Regions from separate parts of the Comamonas odontotermitis genome, predicted to be linked through region 2. Evidence: predicted binding sites of a transcription regulator. Region 2 holds the regulator's gene; the other holds the start of a gene.
What was found. The regulator sigma-54, encoded in region 2, starts transcription at its own class of promoters, with help from an activator protein. The targets are predictions, from matches to a motif close to TGGCANGNAANCTGCTTT.

Region 1 (4,161 bases), on a different replicon from region 2:
AGCCGCCACCCGCTCGCGGATGGCGGCCGAGGGCTCGGCGGGCGGGGCGGTCAGCAGTTCATCCGCAGGCAGCGGCGTCACCTCGATATGCAGGTCGATACGGTCGAGCAAAGGGCCACTGATGCGGGACTGGTAGCGGCTGACCTGATCGGGCGTGCAGCGGCAGGCGCGCTGGCGCGAGCCGCGAAACCCGCAGGGGCAGGGGTTCATCGCGGCAATCAGTGTGAATCGGGCGGGAAAGCTCGCCTGCTGCGCGGCCCGGGCAATGGTGATGTGGCCTGTCTCCAGCGGCTCGCGCAGGGCTTCGAGCGCGGCGCGCGGAAACTCCGGAAACTCGTCCAGAAAAAGAATTCCATGGTGCGCGAGAGAGATGGCGCCGGGTTTGGGTGGACTGCCGCCGCCCACCAGGGCAACTGCACTGGCAGTGTGGTGTGGCGCCATCGTGGTGCGCTGGCCCCAGTGGCGTGCATCAAAACGGCCCACCAGGCTGTGCAGGGCGGCGTTTTCCAGGGCTTCGGCAATCTGCAGCGGTGGCAGCAGCCCGGCAAAGCGCTGGGCCAGCATGGATTTGCCCGCGCCGGGAGACCCGAGCATCAGCACATTGTGTCCGCCGCTCGCTGCAATCTCAAGGGCGCGCTTGCTGGCCGCCTGGCCTTTGACGTCGCGCATGTCGAAGGCGTCCGCATCGGGCCGCTGGGTCTGCGGGGGCACGCGGCTCCACTGGCTGCGTGCTGCATCTTGCGCACCAGCGCTGGCCGGGGCAAAGTGCTGCACCACGTCCAGCAGGTGTTCGGCGCGGTAGACCTCGGCGTCAGGTACCAACGCAGCCTCTTCGGCACTGCCCGGCGGAAGGACCTGGCGCACCTGCTGGCCGCGCTGGTGCAGGTCCATGCTGGCGGCCAGGGCTCCGCGCACCGGGCGCAGCGCGCCGGACAGCGACAGCTCGCCGGCAAATTCGTAGTGTGCGAGCTGGCTGGCGTCGATCACGCCCGAGGCGGCGAGGATACCGACGGCAATTGCCAGATCGAAACGGCCCGATTCCTTGGGCAGATCGGCAGGCGCAAGGTTGACGGTGATGCGCTTGTTGTGGGGAAACTCCAGCCCACTGTTCTGCAGCGCCGAGCGCACGCGCTCGCGGGCTTCCTTCACTTCCAGGTCGGCCAGACCCACCAGCGTGAAGCTGGGCAGGCCATTGGCCAGATGCACTTCGACAGCAACGGCATGGGCGGTCAAACCCACCAGTGCACGGCTGTGCACCACGGCGAGACTCATGGGGATCATCCTTTGCACCAAATTGGTGCGATTTCCCGCCTCTGAGACGGACAGGGCTGCTTTGAGCATGGCGAAAGCCGTTATTTCGGGCAAGCGGTAGCCGCCAGGAGGTGCGGATGCGTCGCCCGGGCGATACAGGCGGCAGCCAACTGCCTGCCGGAAGGCGCCACACTTTCAAAAACCATAGCGCACGGCGCTTTCTGGATCAGCACAAGAGGGTGATGAACTTTGAAGCTGGCACGCTCTGTGCATTGCATCGGCCATACGAGATCACCAATAAGGAGTGTGGCAATGGCTGAAAGCAAGCGGGGTTGGGCGGTATGGATCGGGGCTGTGTGCGTGGTGCTGCCGATGGCAGCCAGTGCGCAGCTGACGGCCAATGTGGGTCTGACGACCAACTACAAGTTCCGTGGGCAGGATCAAAAGACATCGAGCGCCCGCTGGGTCAAGCCGGCGCTGCAGGGAGGGGTGGATTACACGTTCGGCGAATCCGGCTTCTACGTGGGTAACTGGAATTCGACCGTGCAATGGCTGGACGGCAACCGCGTGGAAATGGATTTCTACGGTGGCTACAAGTTCAAGGCGGCCGATGTGGATTGGGACGTGGGTCTGCTGACCTATGTGTACCCCGGCAATACCACCGGCAACACGACCGAACTGTATGGCGCGGGCACCTATGGTCCGGTGACGGTGAAATACTCGCACACCGTGTCGAAGGATTACTTTGGCTGGGCGGGCAACAAGATCGACGGATCGATGAAAGGCCGCAACACCGGCTACCTGAATGTGGCGTTTGCGCAGGAAGTGGCGCCCAAGACGACGCTGAAGGTGTCTGTGGGCTACACGCGGTTTTCCAGCGATATCAAGGACCTTGGGGTGCCCAACTACCTGGATTACAGCGTGGGCGGCAGCTATGACCTGGGAGATGGCCTGTCGCTCAGCGCCGCCTGGGTGGGGGCCAACAAGACCGGTGATTTCGGGTTCGTGAACAAGGGCCGTGCGATTGTCAGCCTGGCCAAGACGTTTTGATGCTGCACCGCTGCAGCGCATGAGAAGGAGTAGCTATGAACATGAAACTGGTAGTGGCGGTGATCAAGCCCTTCAAGCTCGATGAAGTGCGAGAGGCGCTGTCCGACATTGGGGTGCAAGGCATCACGGTCAGCGAAGTCAAGGGCTTTGGTCGCCAGAAAGGCCACACCGAGTTGTACCGCGGCGCCGAGTACGTGGTTGATTTCTTGCCCAAGGTCAAGCTGGAAATCGCGGTTGGCGAAGACCTGGTGGACCGGGTGATCGAAGCGATTGAAAACGCGGCGCGCACCGGCAAGATTGGCGACGGCAAGATTTTTGTGTCGCCGCTGGAGCAGGTGGTGCGCATCCGTACCGGCGAAACCGGAACGAATGCTCTCTAAAAGATAGCTAATTGCGCTTGATGGATAAGCGCTAGAGGCCAATTTATCTAAAAGGTGTGAATAACATGCGACGACTACTTTCTCTGGCAGGAGCAGCGGCAGCGGCGGTTGCCGCTGGCAGCGCCATGGCAGCCGATGCGGCGCCTGCACTCAACAGCGGCGATACGGCGTGGATGCTGACATCCACCATGCTGGTGATCCTGATGGTGATCCCGGGCCTGGCGCTGTTCTACGGCGGCCTGGTGCGCAGCAAGAACATGCTGTCGGTGCTGGCGCAGGTGTTCGTGATCTTTTCGCTGATCACGGTGCTGTGGGCGGTGTACGGCTACTCGCTCGCCTTTGCGGGAGAAGGCAACTTCTTCGGCGGCTTCGACAAGGCCTTCCTCGCGGGCATCAAGCCCGACACCTTGTCGGCGGCGCTGGCAACCATTCCTGAGTTCGTGTTCGTCTCGTTCCAGTCCACCTTCGCTGCCATCACCGTGGCGCTGATCGTGGGTGCATTTGCCGAGCGCATCAAGTTCTCTGCCGTTCTCCTGTTCTCGGTGCTGTGGTTCACCTTCAGCTACATCCCCATGGCGCACATGGTGTGGGGTGGTGGCCTGCTGGCCAAGGACGGCGCGCTCGACTTTGCGGGCGGCACCGTGGTGCACATCAACGCTGCCGTTGCTGGCCTGGTGGGTTCGTACATGGTGGGCAAGCGCATCGGCTTTGGCCGCGAAGCGCTGGCACCGCACAGCCTGACGCTGACCATGGTGGGCGCATCGCTGCTGTGGGTGGGCTGGTTTGGCTTCAATGCGGGCTCGGCGGGGGCTGCCAACGGCATTGCCGGTCTGGCGTTCATCAACACCATTTTGGCCACGGGCGCCGCAGCGATGGGCTGGATTGCCGCCGAAGCACTGCACAAGGGCAAGGCCTCGATGCTGGGCGCCGCATCGGGCGCAGTGGCCGGGCTGGTCTGCATCACGCCTGCTGCGGGTCTGGTGGGGCCCATGGGCTCGATCATCATGGGCGCCATCGCCGGGCCGCTGTGCCTGTGGGGCGTGTCGGGACTCAAGCGCATGCTCAAGGCCGACGACACCTGCGACGTGTTCGGCGTGCACGGCGTGGGCGGTATTCTGGGCGCGATCCTGACGGGGGTGTTCTGTGCATCCAGCCTGGGCGGTGTGGAGCCGGAAGGCTACAACATGGCCCACCAGGTGTGGGTGCAGGTCAAGAGCGTGCTGATGACCCTGGCGTGGTCTGGCGTGGTGGCAGCGGTGTCGTTTGCCGTCTGCAAGTACACCATCGGGCTGCGGGTGTCGGAAGAGGCCGAGCGCGAAGGCCTGGACATCAGCACGCACGGCGAGGTGGCCTACAGCCGCTGATCGTTCCTCATACTCCTTGGGAGGCCGGACGGGCGAAGAGCCTGGCCGGCTTTTTTTTACTTGCGCTGCTGGCGCTGCAGCTGTGCGGCACCGTGCCGAGGAAGGTGCTTATTCCG
Region 2 (4,161 bases):
GGCGAAGTCATCACCTACAACGGTCGCGACGATACCGTGCACTTCGAGCGCCGGGGCGAGTTGCGCCGCTACCGTGAAACCACCCTGACCGACCAGGTCAGCGGCTCGGTCATCGTCTACAACAACCTGACCGACACCTTTACCGTGAATGGCCAGAAGGGCGAGCAGACGGCAGAAACCAAGCCCGGTGCGCCCAAGAATGGCCGCGTACGCGTGATCCTGACGCCCAAGGCCGATGAAAAGGCCGATGCGAAAGCGGACGCAGGCAAGGCCAAGCCCGCTGCGGACGACAAGGAAAAGCTGCGCCCGAGCACCCAACTCAATGACGGAGCCAAGTGACCGTGGCTGAAACTTCGTCGGGAATCTCGGTCAACGCCAAGGCGGCAGCCAGCGACCATCGCAGCCAGCTCGAAGTGCTGCACCTCGAAAAATCCTATGGCAGCCGCAAGGTCGTCAAGGATGTGTCGCTGTCGGTGCGCAAGGGCGAGGTCGTTGGCCTGCTCGGCCCCAATGGCGCGGGCAAGACCACATCGTTCTACATGATCGTTGGCCTGGTGCGCAGCGATGGCGGTGACATCCGCATCGACGGCCACTCGGTGGCCAACATGCCGATTCACCAGCGCTCGCAGCTGGGCCTGTCGTATCTGCCGCAGGAAGCATCGATCTTCCGCAAGCTCAGCGTGCAGGACAATGTGCGCGCCGTGCTGGAGCTGCAAAAAGGCCCCAATGGCAAGCCATTGCCACGCGATGAGGTGGAGCGCCAGCTGACGGCGCTTTTGCAGGAGCTGCGTGTAGAGCACTTGCGTGAGTCGCCGGCCGTTGCACTCTCCGGCGGCGAGCGTCGCCGTGTCGAGATTGCACGGGCGCTTGCCACGCAGCCCCGTTTCATTCTGCTGGACGAGCCGTTTGCGGGCATTGACCCGATTGCGGTGATCGAGATCCAGCGTATCGTCGCTTTTTTGAGAGACCGTGGCATCGGCGTGCTGATTACTGACCACAACGTGCGCGAAACCCTGGGCATTTGCGACCACGCCTGCATCATCAGTGATGGCAAGGTGCTGGCAGCCGGGACGCCGCAAGAGATTGTGGAAAACGCCGATGTGAGGAGGGTGTACCTGGGTGAGCATTTCCGCATGTGATGCACGCAGACCTGGCTGGCAACGCGTTGTTCGCGCGGTGGCTGGCCGGTCACACAACCGTTTCATAGCAAGCGCATACATTGCCATGCAAGGGGGCTCGCTATGATGCCCTCGCTGTCACTGCGCGTCTCGCAGAACCTCACGCTCACGCCGCAGCTGCAGCAGTCCATCCGGCTGCTGCAACTGTCCACCCAGGAGCTGTCGCAGGAAGTGGAGCAGATGCTCGACGAAAACCCGTTCCTGGAGCGGGATGCGGACGAGGCTGCTGCGGAGCCGGACGCTGCAGCGGCACCTGCCGATGTGCCGGGCGCCAGCGCGGACGCAGGCGATGATCGCGCAGAAAATGCTCCTGAAAAAGTAGCTTCTTCTGCAGATTCAGCAAGCACTGAATCTGATTTTGAACCAGATTACGCTGGCGGCGAAACCCTGGACTTTGCCGCAGGCAAGGAAACCGGTGCAGACGCCGAAGCGGCTGCGGGCGACTCTGCATCCGACTGGGAAGAATGGGGCGGCGATGTGCCAGCCCGTGCCAGCGCGGCAGATGACGAAGAAGAAACTCCCGCATCGGACCGCAGCTCGGTCCACATCAGCTTGCAGGATGTGCTGCACCGCCAGGCGCTGTCGCTGCGGCTGTGCCCGGAAGACCGCGCTGCGCTGTACTTCCTGATCGAATCGCTGAACGACGACGGCTACCTCGAAGAGACCCTGGCCGAGCTGGCCCAGAGCTTTGGGGACGCCAGTGATCCAGACGCTTATGACGCGCTGCTGCACCACCTGACCGTGGCGCTGCGCCTGCTGCAAAGCCTGGAGCCGGTGGGCGTGGGCGCCCGCACGCTGGCAGAATGCCTGGCCCTGCAGATCAAGGCCCGCCAGCGTCTGCTGGACGACGAAGGCTCCGCCGACCCCGAGGCCGATGCGCTGGCCCTGGAGACTGCGCTGCTCGTGTGCCAGGAATCGCTCGACCTGCTGGCGCGCCGCGATGTGCGCAAGCTCATGCAGCTGACGGGTTGCAGCGAAGCTGCCGTGCGCAGCGCGCTGGCGGTGATTGCAAAGCTGGAGCCACGCCCGGGCCGCCCATATGCAGACGTTGACCGCAACGCCATCATCCCCGACATCATCGTGCGCCCCAGCAACGAGCGCGGCCTGCCTGTGCCGGGTTTCAGCGTGCAGCTCAATGCCGAAGTGATGCCGCGCCTGCGCGTGCAGGAGGTGTACGCCAACGCCCTGCGCAGCCACAAGGGCAGCGAAGGCCATGGTGCACTGCAGCAACGGCTCCAGGAGGCGCGCTGGTTCATCAAGAACATCCAGCAGCGTTTCGACACCATCCTGCGGGTGTCGCAGGCCATTGTGGAGCGGCAGCGCAACTTCTTCGTACATGGTGAGCTTGCCATGCGCCCCATGGTGCTGCGCGAGATCGCCGATGAGCTGGGCCTGCACGAATCCACCATCAGCCGCGTGACCACGGCCAAGTACATGGCAACGCCCCAGGGCACGGTTGAGCTCAAGTACTTCTTTGGCTCGGGCCTGGGCACCGAAACCGGGGGCAGCGCCTCCAGCACGGCGGTGAAGGCGCTGATCAAGCAGCTGCTGGACGAGGAAAACCCGAAAAAGCCGCTGTCCGATGCCAAGATCGCCGATCTGCTGCAGGAGCAGGGCATCGAGTGCGCGCGCCGTACGGTCGCCAAGTACCGCGAAGCCTTGCGTATTCCGGCGGCCAGCCTGCGCAAGACCTTGTAGGTTGCTATTATTTGTGTAGCGTATCGCGCTTGATGGGCGGGTGCCAGGGGCCAGTTTTGCCTTATTTCTTGCCCGCTGCAGCCTTGCGCTTGGCAAACAGCGCGTCATAGCTGGATTCGCGGAACCCCGCCAGCCGCTGGCCGTCTGCCAGCAGCACCGGTACGCCCCGGCCGCCGATCTCTGCAAAAGCGGCCTTGCCGTCTGGCGTGTCGATATCGATTTCACGGTAGGCGATCTGGTTTTTGGCCAGATAGGCGCGCGCGAGCCGACAGTAGCCGCACCATTGCGCCATGTACAGCACGGCCTGGCCATGCTGCACCACCGCCTTCTTCGCGGTCGCCTTGCCTGCGGGTGCCGGTGGCATGCCCGGCACGATGCTGATCGGCAATTGCTCCTGCTGCAGGGCCTGGGCGTTGCCTTCGGCAGGGGGCCGGTCGCTGTAGACCACCTTGCCGTCGGCCCCCACCGTTTTGTACAGCGTCTGCGCACCTGCGAACGGGTAGATTGCAATCAACAACAACGTAAGACAAAAGGAACGCATGGAGTCTCCAGGGAGGCGCTGGGGGCCAAGCCAATCATATAAAAGAAAAAAGCCGCTGGGCGTTTGCGCACCAGTGGCTTTTTGCAGTGATCAAGATTGGGCCCTTCAAGCGGGCCACAGCCACCATACAAACAGCGCTGCCACGGCCAGCATCAGGCCGAACTTGGTGAGTTTGTAGGCGGTTTTGTTCCAGGCCTTGTAGCGGCGGCGCCACTGGCCCATGTAGAACGAGATTTTGAAGATGCGGCTGATGAAGCCGCGCGGGTCGCCCTCGTTGTTGGGGGAGCTGGCGGCAGCGACCACATTCTTGCCCAGCCAGTGGTTGAGCCACTGGGCAAAGCCGTTGGTCATGGGGCGCTCCACATCGCAGAACAGCACGATGCGGTTGCCTTCGCTGCGGTTTTCTGCCCAGTGCATATAGGTCTCGTCGAAGATCACGCCTTCGCCCTCTCGCCAGCTGTACGGCTGGCCATCGACTTCGATCATGCAGCGGTCATCGTTGGGCGCCAGCACGGCCAGATGGTAGCGCAGCGAGCCCGCGTACGGATCGCGGTGCAGGTTGAGCTTGGCGCCGGGTGGCAGCTCGGCAAACATGGCGGCCTTCACATTGGGGATGGCCTTGACCAGCGCCGTGGTCTTGGGGCACAGCTCCATGGCCGAGGGGTGGGCGTCGCCATACCACTTGAGGTAGAAGCGCTTCCAGCCGGTCTTGAAGAAGGAGTTGAAGCCCGCGTCGTCGTTGTT

Region 1: LAD35_RS01365 (TorF family putative porin) is a predicted target of sigma-54. The motif match lies at 1,508-1,525, and genes of this name have one in related genera.

The regions. Positions count from the first base shown of each region.
Region 1 covers NZ_CP083451.1:311,838-315,998, forward strand. Annotated here, with positions in the region: gene LAD35_RS01360 (YifB family Mg chelatase-like AAA ATPase) at 1-1,272, opposite strand, end outside; gene LAD35_RS01365 (TorF family putative porin) at 1,564-2,301, shown strand; gene LAD35_RS01370 (P-II family nitrogen regulator) at 2,343-2,681, shown strand; gene LAD35_RS01375 (ammonium transporter) at 2,747-4,045, shown strand; gene LAD35_RS01380 (aminotransferase class V-fold PLP-dependent enzyme) at 4,154-4,161, opposite strand, start outside.
Region 2 covers NZ_CP083452.1:47,673-51,833, forward strand. Annotated here, with positions in the region: gene lptA (lipopolysaccharide transport periplasmic protein LptA) at 1-339, shown strand, start outside; gene lptB (LPS export ABC transporter ATP-binding protein) at 363-1,139, shown strand; gene rpoN (RNA polymerase factor sigma-54) at 1,242-2,876, shown strand; gene LAD35_RS20505 (glutaredoxin family protein) at 2,938-3,417, opposite strand; gene LAD35_RS20510 (aspartyl/asparaginyl beta-hydroxylase domain-containing protein) at 3,523-4,161, opposite strand, start outside.